3 regions of the Neorhizobium sp. P1_A6 genome follow, and region 1 is predicted to be linked to each of the others. Evidence: riboswitches for the same ligand, from Rfam matches in the RefSeq annotation. Region 1 holds a riboswitch; each other region holds the start of a gene.
What was found. A riboswitch is a leader RNA that binds a small molecule or an ion and turns the genes downstream of it on or off. The one in region 1 is predicted to bind cobalamin.

Region 2: it holds a riboswitch for cobalamin, as region 1 does, so the genes downstream of both, bluB (5,6-dimethylbenzimidazole synthase) here and AC1D3C_RS21970 (aromatic ring-hydroxylating oxygenase subunit alpha) in region 1, are expected to answer to the same signal.
Region 3: it holds a riboswitch for cobalamin, as region 1 does, so the genes downstream of both, AC1D3C_RS23605 (DUF1636 family protein) here and AC1D3C_RS21970 (aromatic ring-hydroxylating oxygenase subunit alpha) in region 1, are expected to answer to the same signal.

What each region holds. Positions count from the first base shown of each region.
Region 1 covers NZ_JBFTZM010000011.1:185,757-190,464, reverse strand. The annotation lists gene AC1D3C_RS21980 (L-threonylcarbamoyladenylate synthase) at 1-746, opposite strand, end outside; gene AC1D3C_RS21975 (DUF6656 family protein) at 780-1,376, opposite strand; cobalamin riboswitch at 1,560-1,789, shown strand; gene AC1D3C_RS21970 (aromatic ring-hydroxylating oxygenase subunit alpha) at 1,893-3,137, shown strand; gene AC1D3C_RS21965 (BA14K family protein) at 3,246-3,665, shown strand; gene AC1D3C_RS21960 (BA14K family protein) at 3,827-4,279, shown strand; gene AC1D3C_RS21955 (transporter) at 4,350-4,708, opposite strand, start outside.
Region 2 covers NZ_JBFTZM010000003.1:185,833-190,540, forward strand. The annotation lists gene AC1D3C_RS07750 (NADP-dependent malic enzyme) at 1-561, shown strand, start outside; gene AC1D3C_RS07755 (hypothetical protein) at 710-1,411, shown strand; gene bluB (5,6-dimethylbenzimidazole synthase) at 1,412-2,098, opposite strand; cobalamin riboswitch at 2,193-2,384, opposite strand; gene AC1D3C_RS07765 (TolB family protein) at 2,412-3,248, opposite strand; gene AC1D3C_RS07770 (NAD+ synthase) at 3,258-4,708, opposite strand, start outside.
Region 3 covers NZ_JBFTZM010000013.1:136,272-140,979, forward strand. The annotation lists gene cobN (cobaltochelatase subunit CobN) at 1-1,404, opposite strand, end outside; gene cobW (cobalamin biosynthesis protein CobW) at 1,422-2,459, opposite strand; gene AC1D3C_RS23605 (DUF1636 family protein) at 2,456-2,866, opposite strand; cobalamin riboswitch at 2,975-3,213, opposite strand; cobalamin riboswitch at 3,273-3,501, shown strand; gene AC1D3C_RS23610 (CbtB domain-containing protein) at 3,539-3,724, shown strand; gene AC1D3C_RS23615 (CbtA family protein) at 3,738-4,499, shown strand; gene cobO (cob(I)yrinic acid a,c-diamide adenosyltransferase) at 4,496-4,708, shown strand, end outside.

The DNA.
Region 1 (4,708 bases):
TCGCCGGTCTCGACATGGTCGGCATTGAGCCTGACCGCCGCTCCCGGCGCGTAATGGGAAGCGAGCATGCCGGGAGCTTCGATGATCGCCGCTGGTCCTTCCAGTCGGATCACCGTAAGGCCGGTCGCCTTCTCGATCTCTTCCACGGCAACCCCGCCCGGCCGCAGCAGCCGGATCACGCCATCCTCGACACGAACGATGGTCGATTCGACGCCGACCGGGGCCGCGCCGCCGTCGATGATCAAAGCCAGCTTGTCGCCCAGGTCGTCGGCCACGTGGGCGGCGCTGGTCGGGCTCACCTTGCCGGACGTGTTGGCGCTCGGCGCCGCAAGCGGCTTGCCGAAGGCGCGGATCAGATCGGAAGCGAAGCCCTTGGGAAGCCGGATGCCGACCGTATCGAGCCCGGCCGTCGCCAGCGCGTGGATGCCGCTTTCGGGTTTCAGGGGCAGGATCAGGGTGAGGGGTCCCGGCCAGAAGGCTTGGCCAAGCTTTCGCGAAATCGGATCGAAGTCGGCATAACGCTCGGCCATGGCTAGATCCGACATATGGCAGATCAGCGGATTGAAGCGCGGCCGCCCCTTGGTCTCGTAGATGCGGGTGATGGCGGCGGGATTGGTGGCATCGGCCGCAAGCCCGTAGACCGTCTCGGTGGGGATCGCCACGGGCAGGCCGTCTGCAAGCACGACGCAGGCCTGGGCGAGCGCGCCGTCATGGTCCCGGGTGATGTCGATGATTTGAGCCGTCATATCCGCCCGTCAATAACGCGGACCCGGGCGTCTTCATAGCTTTTTGATGATCTCGCGGAGCATTTCGTTGGAAGTTCCGAGCATCAGCACGTTCTTGATCGCTTCCATCGGATCGTTGGTCCGGAACAGAAGGCCGTTCTTGCGGATCGACCGGTTGATCTGCAGCGGCTGGCCGGCCTCTCGTTCGACAGCGACGGCGAAATACATGCGCGAATAGGCCGTGCTGATACGCTCGAAGAACGTTTCCTCCCCGCCCATCTCCGAGACGAAATTGGCAATGTAGAAGGACCAGCTGACCGGCACGCCGTGGGCAAGTTGCGTTTTTGCCGCCGTGACATGGCAATAGCCGAGATGTGGCCGCTCATCGAGCGTGTGGTGAAAGATGATCTTCGGAAACTTGATCGAGCGATGGAAGGAGTTGATCCGGTTGTGGCTTGTCTCGCCGGCCGCCTCCAGCCTTTTGCCCGTGCGCTCTGCGACCTCGTCATGGGTGAGATAACGGCGCTCTTCCGGCAGCCAGATCGGATTGTAGCGGGCGATGCGCCCCGTCCGAAGGAATTCGGAATGGGCAGCGGTCTTCACTGCCACCGGCGCCGGAGGCTTTGGTGGAGGAGCTTTATAGTAACGGATTTTTCCCTTGGCCTGCACGGTGGCATCGCTCCCATTCGAGCCGGGATTTTATGGCTTATCCCTTAATGACAGGTTTCGCTTTCGCGGGGCTGGAGTGTTGCATTCCGGGCCGTTTCGTCGCTGTCGCCAACGCGGTTGCCGATGTCGCAATGTCGCCTATGCGACACGCTCGCTCGATGATTATATCCGCCTCGATCTTGAGGTGCCGCCTGTCTAGGGAAGGCGGAGAATTGGGAAGCCGGCAGGGGTTTTCAAAACCTTGATCCGGCGCTGCCCCCGCAACGGTGGTGGAGCAAGAAAGCTTGGTACAGGCCACTGGGAAAGAGCCGAAAAGGCCGCCCGGGAAGGCGCCGAGCCCGTCCCGCAGCGGACAGCTCCTGAGCCCGGAAACCAGCCTCGGGACAAAAGATGACGACCGGACGCGGCGGGCGTTCGGGACAGGGTTTGGGGCGGGCCTGGGGCCGGCCGGCATTTCCATGTCCTTCCGCTGTCCACATTGACGAGGAAGGTAAGTATATGGAAATTCGCAATCAGGCCCTGCGGCAGCTCAAGAACCGCCGCGAGGGATTCAGCCTCGAACAGCCCTTCTATACCGATCCCGCCTATTTCAAGCTCGATCTGGAAATGATCTGGTACCGCGACTGGCTGTTCGTCGGGCATGATTGCGAGCTGCCCAAGGCCGGCGCCTATTTCACCCTGCAGATCGGCGACTATCCGGTGGTGATCGTGCGTGGCCGCGACAACCAGATCCGGGCGCTGCACAATACCTGCCGCCATCGCGGCAGCCGTGTCTGCACCAAGGAACATGGTTCGGCGGTGCGGCTCGTTTGTCCTTACCATCAGTGGACCTACGAACTGGACGGCTCGCTTCTGGTCGGCCGCCAGATGGGCCAGGATTTCGACAAGACCCAGTTCAGCATGAAGAAGGTCCATTGCGAGAGCGTCGCCGGCTTTATCTTCATCTGCCTTGCCAACGAGGCGCCGGATTTCGCGCCGGTTCGCGCCGCGATCGAGCCCTATATGGCCCCGCACCGCTTGTCGGAAGCCAAGGTCGCGCACCAGTCGACGATCATCGAAAAGGGCAACTGGAAGCTCGTCTGGGAAAACAATCGCGAATGTTACCATTGCGCCGCCAACCATCCGGAGCTCTGCCGCACCTATCCGGAATCGCCGACCGCGACCGGTGTCCAGGGCGCCAAGGACGATCCGGTCATCGCCGCCCATTGGCAGCGCTGTGAGGCGGCCGGGTTGCCGAGCGAATTCCGGATGGACGAGACCGGCCAGTTCCGCGTCGCGCGCATGCCGCTGATCGAGGATGCCGAGAGCTATACGATGAGCGGCCGCAACGCCGTGCAGCGCAAACTCTCCGACGACGTGACGATCGACTCGATCGGCACCATGCTGCTCTTCCACTATCCGAGCAGCTGGAACCACATTCTCGGCGATCACGCTATCTCGTTCCGCGTCACCCCGCTTGGGCCGGAGGAAACGGCGGTTACCACCAAATGGCTGGTCCATAAGGACGCGGTCGAGGGCGTCGACTACAATCTCGAAGATCTGGCCCACGTCTGGAACATGACCAACGACCAGGACCGCCAGATCGTCGAGGAAAACGCCTTCGGCATCCGCTCACCCGCCTATGAGCCAGGCCCCTATTCGGCGCTCCACGAAGGCGGTGTCATGCAGTTCGTCGAATGGTACTCGAACTTCATGGTCAACCGGCTGCAGGGCGAGCAGGCGCAACTCTCGATCGTCGCCTGATCGCCAATTCGTGATCGGCGTTGATCGGCGCGGGGCGTGGCTCCAGGAACGGAATCCCGCGTGTGGCGTTGTTTTCTGATTGAAAATCAGAATGAGGAAGCACCCCGCATGAACGCCTTTCGCCTACGCCTGACCGCAGCGGCAGTCGCCGTTGTCACGACATTTGCTGGCCTTGTACCTGCGCAGGCTGTCCAAATGCCGGCTCCGCCATCCGGCATTTCGGCCGCCAGCGATGTCACCAATGTCCAGTATCGTCGCGACTTCCGGCGTGACCGCTACGGTTGGTATCGCGGCCATCGCGGTTACCGCGACCGCCGCCCCGGTTATCGCTATCACAACGGGTTCTGGTTCCCGCTGGCCGCCTTCGGTGCCGGCGCCATTATCGGCGGCGCTATCCAGGTGGATCGGGGTTATGGCAGCCGCCACGTCGCCTGGTGTGAAAGCCGTTATCGCAGCTATCGGGCCTGGGACGATACTTATGCACCGCGCTCCGGCGTGCGGGCACGCTGCATCTCGCCTTACAGGTAAGCAGGCATTGGCCATCTTTACGCAAGCCCGGTCGTGGCTCGCGTTAATCACGCGTTCAGGATGAACTTCCCAAGGGTTGCAGCGAAATTCTATTTCGCTGCATACTGAAATAATTGGCTGGCAAAAATTGAAGCACCGACAAGGGATATGGGGGACTTAATATGACTCTTTTGAAGAAGATCGCGGTTGCGGGCATCTCTGCTGCCGTTCTCGCCGGCTCGCTGATGCCGGCTCAGGCGATGCCGCTGCCGACTGCTCCGGTCGCCGGGATCGAAACGAACGCCAATACCGACGTGACCCTCGTGCAGTACCGTCGCCATGGCGGCGGCTGGTATGGCGGGCATCGCGGTTATCGCGACTACCGCCCGGGCTATCGACGCCATAACGGCTACTGGTTTCCGCTGGCGGCTTTCGGCGCCGGCGCCCTGATCGGCGGTGCCATAGCCGCGGAGCCGCGTTATGTCGAGCCGGCGCCGGTCTATGGCGGCGGGGACGACATCAATCCGCGCCACTACGAATGGTGCGCCGAGCGTTACCGCTCCTACGACGCTTATTCGAACTCGTTCCAGCCGAACTACGGCCCGCGTCAGACCTGCTATTCGCCCTATTTCTAAGAGCGATCGATAGGAAACGTTCAACCCGTTCGGCATCGACCCCCGGGCGGGTTTTTCGTTTGTCCAGCGGTCAAAGAATGCCGGTGCGTTTCAACAGCCACCAGGCGGCAAGCACCGAAATGACGATCAGGCCGAAGGCATAGGCTGTCCCCGAGCCATTCCCCTCGAAGGGCAGCGACGCGGTATTCATCCCGAAAAAGCCGGTGACCAAGGTCGGCGGCAGCAGGAAGGCGGTCATCAGCGACAGGATGTAGAGGTGCCTGTTGGTTTCGGAGGAAAGCTTGGAGTCGATTTCCTCATGCAGCAGCCGGGCGCGCTCCTGCAGGGCGTAGACGTCGTGGTCCGCCGCCTCCAGCCGGCCGATCAGCCGCGAGGCGGCGTCGTCGAAACCGGGCGGCATCTCGTCGTCGTCAGTCGCCGCCGCGCGCC
Region 2 (4,708 bases), on a different contig from region 1:
GTCTGCGCCTTCTCGGGCCTCAGCCTGGTGATTTCCCAGCGCGGCGCGATGTTCTTCACCGACACGTTCGTCAACTACAACCCGTCCGCGCAGGAAATTGCCGAGATCACCATTCTGGCGGCAGAGGAAATCCGCCGGTTCGGCATCACCCCGAAGGCGGCGCTGATCTGCCACTCGAATTTCGGCTCGCGCGATTCCGAGAGTGCGCAGAAGATGCGGGCTGCCCTGAAGCTGGTGCGCCAGCGGGCGCCGGAGCTGGAAGTGGACGGCGAAATGCAAGGTGGTTCGGCATTGTCGGAAACGCTGCGCAAGCGGGCCATGCCGGACAGTTCGCTGACCGGCGAAGCCAACCTGCTGGTTTTCCCGAACCTCGATGCGGCAAACATCTCGCTTGGTCTCGTCCGCAACCTCACGGACGCCCTGCATGTCGGCCCCATCCTTCTCGGGGCGGCCCAACCGGCGCATATCCTGTCGTCCTCGGTCACGTCGCGCGGCGTGGTGAACATGGCGGCGCTCGCCGTCGTGGAAGCATCGCAACCCAATCTGCAATTTCAATCCTGAGTTGCATAATTCTCTCGATGCGATGATTTGAGCCCCGCCCGGGGCTCAGCCGGCCCCTGGATAGATTTCACCGTGCGGTGATCGCGGCTTTATGAGATTATCAACCGGCACGTTCCATGATGGCATCTTCTACTAACTAAAGGAGAGGATGCCGGAATTGCCGATACCGCTTCGCGGCCTGCTGACCATACCGCTCTTGTTTTTGCCTGCCGCAGCGCTGGCGGGAGACCCCGCCGTTTGCGCAGCGCTTTACCGGAAACTTGGAAACAGCCCGGAAATCATCGGCAACACGTCTGCGGCGCGCTCCTACGCCCAGCAGCTCGGCGAATATAATGCCGACATCCGTGAACTGCGGGTCGACATGCGCCGCGCCGGCTGCGGCAACGGCAGCGTCGTAGTTCTCGGCGGCCCCAATGCCGAGGTCTGCGGCCAGATGCGGGATGCGCTGGGAAGAATGGAGCAGAGCCGCGACACGCTGATGGCAGAGCGCAACGGTTCGCGGCAGATGATCCTGCCCTCGGAAGAGCGGAATGCCATTCTCGCCGCCATTCGCGAACAGCGCTGCATCCCTTCTTTCGAGCCGCTGCCGCCTGTAGTCGACGACAAGCGAAAGGTGCCGGGCATCGAGCTTCCCAGGCAAGAGGAGCCTTATTCCGGAATTACCAACCTGCGCACCCACCCGCCGCAAAAGCCGCAGGCGACCGCAGTCCCGCCGCCAGTGCTCACACCACCGCCGGAGCGGCCATACGACCCAAGCAAAAAGGTGCGCACCGTCGGGCCGACCTTCCTGCCCGAAGCGGGTATCGATCTCACCAATCCGAAATCGGCAGGACCGCAGCCGCAGCAATAGTCAGCGGCCGTTCCATCGGTCCTGAAAGATCAGCGCGTCCAGGCCCAAGCGCTGGCGCCAGCCCTTGAGCGCCAGTTCGGGTTCGCCGTAGAGCCGATCGACGTAACCGAGGCAGAGCCAGGCGACGATCTCGACGCGGTCGGGAATGCCGAGCAGCCCGCGCACGTCCTCGTCGCGGAAAATGCTGACCCAGCCGACACCGACGCCCTCGGCCCTTGCCGCCAGCCAGAGGTTCTGCACGGCGCAGACGGTCGAATAGGCATCCATGCGCGGATTATGGGTCCGGCCGAGCACGACCGGACCGGCGCGGTCCGGATCGCAGGTGACGCAGATCGACAGCGGCGCCTTGACGATGCCTTCGAGCTTGAGACTGCGATAGAGGTCGCGGCTTTCCTCGGCAAACATCTCCACGGCCTCGTCATTCGCACGCGAAAAGGCGGCCCGGGCGGCCTCGCGTACCGCCGGATCGCGGATGAGGATGAAATTCCAGGGCTGCATGAAGCCGACCGAGGGTGCGGCATGGGCGGCGCCGAGCAGCCGCATCACCAAGTCGTCCGGCAGCGGATCGGGCAGGAACTGGTCGCGCACGTCGCGGCGTGTCTCGATCGCCCGGTAGACGGCGGCGCGTTCGACCTTGGAAAACTCGCCTGCAGGCAGCAAGGCATGCGCGAAAGGATCAGTCTGCATCGTCAAGTCCCCAACAATGCCGTCGCTCCCTTGCCTTCCCGGCTTGAAGCCTTTGGGCAAAAAGAGGTTCGAAACCTTTCCGCCGTCCGCGCGGGCTGGTCTATCTTGTCAGGCCGGTCTTCTGACTTGGCTTCATCCGCCTGCACCGCCGCCTTCCCGGAAAAATCCCAGTGGCTTTAAAATCCTGCGGCCGAGCGTCCACCTCACAGCGTTGGGCACGTTCCGGTTCCACCCCGGATTCCCGATTCTCCGGCTTGTCGCCGGCACCTTACAGGATTGTTTATGCCCTCACGCTATCTTCGGCGCAAGGCGTTCATGCGACAGGGAAATAGCGCACATAGGCAAACTCATCGCCATCAGGCGACCAGTTCGGCGAATTCATCGTGCCTTGCCCGCCGAAAAGCTCGAACAGCGTTTCGACATTGCCGCCGTCCATGTCCATCAGCCTGACGCGGACGTCAAGATCGCGCGGATGGTCGAAGACATCGGCGTCGTAGGAGACAAAGACGATCTTGTCACCCTTCGGTGACGGATGTGGAAACCAGTCGCCGTAACCGCCGTCGGTGATCCGCTCCGCGACGCCGCCTGCGGCCGGGACGCGCCAGATCTGCATCAGCCCGGTGCGACTGGAATTGAAGTAGATCCATTTTCCATCCGGCGAATAGTCTGGCCCGTCATTGCGGCCCTCGCCGAATGTCAGCCGCGTCTCTGCGCCACCTTCGATGCCGATGGTATAGATGTCGAACTCGTCGCCGCGGATGCCGCAATAGGCGAAGTTTTTTCCGTCCGGCGACCAGCCATGCCAATAGGACGGCAGATTCCGGGTCACCAGCCGCGGCACGCCGCCGCCGGCGGGAAGCACATAGATCGTCGACTTGCCGAACTCGACCTTGTCGGAAATGGCGATCAGCGAACCGTCCGGCGAAATGCCGTGGTCGTTGTTGCATTGGCGGGCAAAGCCGGTATCGACCGGTTCAGGCCCGTCATCACCCGCCGGTGACAGACGATAGATCAGGCCCTCGCTGTTGAGCATCAGGTAGCGCCCGTCCGGCGACCAGTTGGGCGCCTCGAACAGGGCTTCCGTCTGCCAGACCACCCGCATCGCCCTCGTCCGGATATTGAAGATCTCGACGGAGCTGCGCGGGGCCATGATCCTCTCCTATCGATCGCGGAAACGGTTGGTGATCGGATAGCGCCGATCGCGGCCAAAATTCTTCTTGGTGATCTTGACGCCCGGCGCCGATTGGCGCCGCTTGTATTCGGCGAGATAGAGCAGGTGTTCGATCCGGTGAACAGTCGCGATGTCGTGGCCGCGGGCGACGATCTCCTCGGTGCCCATTTCCAGCTCGACGAGGCATTCGAGAATGTCGTCGAGCACCGGATAGGGCGGCAGCGAATCCTGGTCGGTCTGGTTGGGTCTGAGTTCCGCGGACGGGGCCTTGGAGATGATGTTCTTCGGGATCACCTCGCCGCTTGGGCCAAGAGCCGTCGGCGGCAGGTGTTCGTTGCGCCAGGCGGCCAGCGCGTAGACCTGCATCTTGTAGAGGTCCTTGATCGGATTGAAGCCGCCGTTCATGTCGCCGTAGAGCGTTGCGTAGCCGACCGACATTTCCGACTTGTTGCCGGTCGTCACCACCATCGAGCCGAACTTGTTGGAGATCGCCATCAGGATCGTGCCGCGGGCGCGGCTCTGGAGGTTCTCTTCGGTAATCCCCTCGTCGGTTCCTTCGAACAGCTCGGCCAGCGCTGACGAAAAACCGTCCACCGGCTCGGCGATCTGCACGATGTCGTACCGGCAGCCGAGCGCCCTGGCGCAATCGGCTGCGTCCTTCAGCGAATCCTCGGAGGTGTAGCGATAGGGCAGCATCACCGTGCGCACCCTCTCCTCGCCCAGCGCATCGACAGCGATCGCCGCGCAGATGGCACTGTCGATGCCGCCGGACAGGCCGAGAACGACCGACTTGAAGCCGTTCTTGTTGACGTAGTCGCGGAAGCCCAGAAGGCAGGCGCGATAGTCCGCCTCCTCCTTTTCCGGAATGCGCGCCATCGGCCCGCGAGCGCAGTGCCAGGTCTCGCCAATCCGTCTCCATTCGGTGACGGCAACGGCCGCCTCGAACTGGCTCATCTGGAAGGCGAGCGACTTGTCGGTGTTGAAGGCGAAGCTGGCGCCGTCGAAGACCAGTTCGTCCTGACCGCCGAGCTGGGCCGCGTAGATCATCGGCAGGCCTGTCTCGATCACCTGCTTCAGAACGACCTGATGGCGGATATCCACCTTGCCGCGAAAATAAGGCGAACCGTTCGGCACCAGCAGGATTTCCGCCCCGCTCTCCGAGAGAGTCTCGCAGACGCCAAGATCGCCCCAGATATCCTCGCAGATCGGAATGCCGAGTCGCACGCCGCGGAAATTGACGGGGCCCGGCATGTCACCGGCGATGAAGACCCGCTTCTCGTCGAACTCGCCGTAATTCGGCAGGTCGATCTTGTCGCGCACGGCGATTACCTTGCCGCCGTCGAGCACGGCGATCGAATTGTGCCGGCCTTCCGCGCCTTGACGTGGAAAGCCGATGATGACGCCAGGGCCGCCGTCTGCCGTATCGGCCGCAAGCTCCT
Region 3 (4,708 bases), on a different contig from region 1:
GGTCGCGGCGCGGAAACGGAAAGCGCCGCCCTCCAGGTCTTCATCGGCTTCGGGCCCGCCCCACGCCGCCTCTGCAACGGGCAGGGGATCGTAGGCGGCGCGTGGGTGGCCGGCGGACTGGGCACCCAGGCGATCGAGAAGATCACGCGGAGTCTCAGGGATATCCGAAACATCATAGCCGGCTACCGATAATTCATGCAGCATCCCGAGCACGCTCTGTGGCACGTCCAGGCCGACTGCATAACCGGTGCGTCCGGGCGCGCTCGGATAGTCCGGCATCAAGATAACGATCTTCCGCTCGGCACGCGGTGCCGCCTTCATCCGCAGGAAGGCAGCAATACGGTCGACGACCTGTTCGACCCGGTCCGGTTCCGGCTGGTTGACGAGATTGGCGGAGCTTTCGCCTGCCTTGAAGGAGATCGCGCCGGCAAGAATGCGTCCATCGAGTTCCGGCAGGACGACGTGCATTGCGAGGTCGGCGGGGTTGAGGCCGCGCCGGCTCTCCGTCCAGCCATCGCGGCGGGTCGTGGCGACGACGACCTGGAAGACCGGCACGCCGGTGCGGTCGAAGACCGTCTCACCGTTGCCATCAGTGCCGCTGGCAAAGGCGGTGGTGGAAAGGATGGCCGCAGATTTCAGGTCCGAGACCGCCTGTTCGACGAAGGCCAGTGCATCCGGCTCCTTCAGTCCGCCGACGAAGATCGGCACCGGTGCAAAACCGCGCTTTTTCAGCGCTTCGAACAGTGCGTCGATCGGCGCCGCGTCATTCGCAAGCAGCATGGAGCGGTAGAACAGGATCGGCAAGCGCGGCGCATCCGGCGCAAAGCGGGCCAGCAGGTCGTTGATCTCGACAATGCCTTTTCCGGGCGCGTAATAGCCGGCTTTCGGCACCGGGGCCGCCTGCGGCAGCGATTCCGTTTTGCCCTCGGCCAGCGTCGTCAGCAACCTCGCCAGAAGCCGCATGTTGGCCGGCCCGCCTTCGCGGAAACAGCTCAGGATGCCGGCGATCCGGTCTTCCGAAACGGTCGAGGCGACGGTCAGCCGTTCGTCGCGGATGCTGCATTCGCCGGGCAGCAGCGCCAGCGCGATCTTTTTCCGCTTCGCCATGTGCGAAAGTTCTTCCACGCCATAAGCCCAGCGGTCGTAACCGCCGAGAATGCGCACGAGGATGACCTTGGCCTGGGTAGCCGTCTTCTCGATCCAAAGATCGACCGACATAGGATGGCGAAGGTCGGAGAGATTGGTGAGGCGGAGGCTTGTCAAATCCGGACCCCAGACGGCCGCAACGCCGTTCAGGTCGCTGCCGGAAAAGGATAGCACCACCACGTCGGCCGGCGACTGATTGAGGTCGACCGGTTCGATGAGGTCGTCAAGCGACGACGATGTGGTGGCGAGTATGTGCATCCTTCCCTCGGGCCTTCTTATGCGGCCAGCATCCTTTCGATCGCGGCGCGGTCGATGCCTTTTTCGCCGATCACGACGAGGCGGCTTGTCCGCGCTTCGCCGGGTGCCCAGGCACGGTCGAAATAGTGGTTCACGCGCGATCCTACCGCCTGAACCTGCAGGCGCATCGGCTTGTTCGCGACTTCCACGAAGCCTTTTATGCGCAGCACGTTTTCGGCTTCGGCCGTTGCAGAAATGCGGGCGGCGAGCTGTTCGGCATCGGTGACGGCGGCCAGATCGACGACAAAGCTGTCGAAATCGTCGTGATCGTGGTCGAGTTCGCCGTCGTGATGGGTCTTGCGGTTTTCGATATCGTCTTCGACGGCGAGGCCGAGGCCAATCAGTACGGCGGGATCTATGGCGCCATTGGCGGCCGAGACGATTTTCACGGCACGTGGCAGATGCGCGGAAACGCGATCCCTGGCGGTCGCGAGGCCGGCAGCATCCAGGAGGTCGCTCTTGGTGAGCACGATCATGTCGGCGCAGGCGACCTGGTCCTCGAACACTTCCTCGACCGGATCGTCATGGTCGATCGAGCCGTCCGCGTCGCGCTGCGCTTCCAGCGCCTCGTGATCGTCGGCAACGCGGCCTTCGGCGAGCGCCAGTCCGTCGACCACGGCTATCACCGCATCGACCGTCACCCGTGCCTTGACGTCAGGCCACTGGAACGCCTGGACGAGGGGCTTCGGCAACGCAAGGCCGGAGGTCTCGATGAGGATGTGATCGACGCGGGGTTCGATGGCCAGGATACGGTCGATCGCCGGCACGAAATCGTCCGCCACGGTGCAGCAGATGCAGCCGTTGGCAAGCTCGATGATGTTGTCTTCCGGGCAGCTTTCGATGCCGCAGCCCTTCAGGACGTCTCCGTCGATGCCGACATCGCCGAATTCGTTGACGATGATCGCCAGCCGCTTACCCTTCAGGTTTTCGATCAGGTTGCGGATCAGCGTGGTCTTGCCGGCTCCCAGAAACCCGGTAACGACGGTGCAGGGAACGCGGTCGAACGAAACGCTCATGATGGCATGTCCTCATGGTGATGAAAGGGTGGAATACGGGCCGTCATGCCCTTGCCGCGCAGGCAGGTCGGGCGGCCGCGAAGGGGAAGGAAACCGCGCTCGTCCTCGGCCAGCATCATCGCGCCGGTGACGATATCCTCGACATTGTCGAGCGACAGATGGCCGAAGACATAGGACCAGCCGCTCTTGTGGTTGAAGGCGGCACTCGGGCTTTTTTCGCAATTGGCAAGGCAGGTGACCGGCTTGACCGCCAGCGGTTTGCCGCTTGCTGCTTCACGCAGCGCCGCGATCAGCGCGATGCCCGGCCGGACTTCGCCGTCGGATGCGTCGCGGCAATTGGTGCAGACGAAAATCGTCACATCTGCCGAGCCGGCGGTTGCCGGATCATCTGGTCGGTGGTCACTCATCGGTCAGCCGCGTTCCCGCCGGGGTCGAAAAATCGGGGCGCGGAGCAGAAGGTCGAAAATCCCTCTGCGGTGATCGAGAAACTTCCTCCGGAGCACCCCGCCCGGTGAAGCAAAATGAATCGGACGGCAGGTCTCCTGGCTCGCGGGTCGTCGCCATTTGCCTGCCTTCCCAGAAGTCCGTTGGCCGGATTTCCCAGTGGCTTGACGGCCAAATGGCCGTTTTAGGCAATGGCTCGCCGCCTACAGTTGCGGGGGCAGCCGCGGCATTGATCCTGAAAAGGGATCGCACCGCATTCTCTCTTAGCCCTCCCCGTTGCCGGAAAGGGACCATCTCTCTTCAAGTAAGCCCGGTCGCAGGCCCATGTCAATGCGTCGCAAAGGCGATTGCCGTGACGCCGAATTCGTCTATAGTGACCGAGCCTATGGTGCCCGAAAGGGTTTTAGAGGGAATGCGGTGCGACGGAATTCTGCCGTCCAACCCGCGGCTGCCCCCGCAACTGTAAGCGGAAAGTCTTCGACCAAAACGGCCGTCCGGCCGTCATGCCACTGGGAAATCCGGCCAACGGACTTCTGGGAAGGCGGGAGAAGGCGTCCGATCCGCGAGCCAGGAGACCTGCCAGAGGCGACAAAGAACGTGAACGGCCCTCGGGTGGAGGGCGAAAGGACGAGACCATGGTTACGAATTCTACTGCAACTACTGCAACTGCAGTCACCATTTCCGCCTCGAAGATCATTCCCCTCAGCATGACGGCCCTGCTCGGCCTGTTCATCGTTGGCTTTGTCGGCTTCTCGCATCTGGAAGTCGTCCACAATGCCGCGCATGACACGCGCCACTCGCTCGCCTTCCCCTGCCACTGAGGAGTTCTCCCAAATGTCGTTGTTTCGCAACATCGTCTTCACGGCGGTGATCGCCGGGCTTTTGTCCGGACTGCTGCTGACCGTGATGCAGAGCTTCTCCACCGTGCCGCTGATCCTGCGGGCCGAGGTGTTTGAAAATGCTGCGCCCGAGGCCGGCCACAGCCATGACGCTGCACCTGCCGCAGGTGCCACGGCATCCGCCGCCGAGCATCACCACGGCGAAGAGGCCTGGGCTCCCGCCGATGGCTTCGAACGTTTCATTTACACGCTTGCGGCGGACATGCTGTCGGCTATCGGTTTTGCCCTCGTCCTGATCGCTGCTTCGGAAGCGTTCGGCGGCTTCAAGGGCTGGCGCGGTGGCCTGATGTTCGGCATTGCCGGCTTTCTCACCGTCATCCTTGCACCCGGCCTCGGCCTGCCGCCGGAACTGCCCGGCATGCCGGCTGCGGAACTCGGTCCGCGCCAGATCTGGTGGGTCTCGACGGCTGTCTGCACGGCGATCGGCCTCGGCCTGCTCGCCTATACCCGCTCGGCCGTGTTCGCGGCGCTTGCGATCGTGCTTCTGATTGCGCCGCATCTGGTTGGCGCGCCGTTGCCGCCGAGCCATGAAACGGCCGTGCCGATGGATCTTTATGCCCGCTTCGTCAACGCCGTCTACGCCACCAACCTGGTGTTCTGGGCTGTGCTCGGGGCGCTTGCCGGTGTCGTCCGCGAAAAGTTCCGCGCTGGCGAGGAAGCTTCTGCCGGATCTTCGGCGAAGCTCGTCTCCCGGTGAAGGAGATCGACGAGGCGTCCGTCGAGCGTCATCGCGCCAAGATGGCGAACCGCAAGGCGGTTCAGGATGCGGAAGTGGCCGAGAAGACCCAGGAAAAGGGCCTTCTCATCGTCCATACCGGGCCCGGCAAGGGCAAATCCACCGCCGCCTTCGGCTTGGCGCTGCGCATGCTCGGCAACAACCGCCGGGTCGGCGTCGTCCAGTTCATC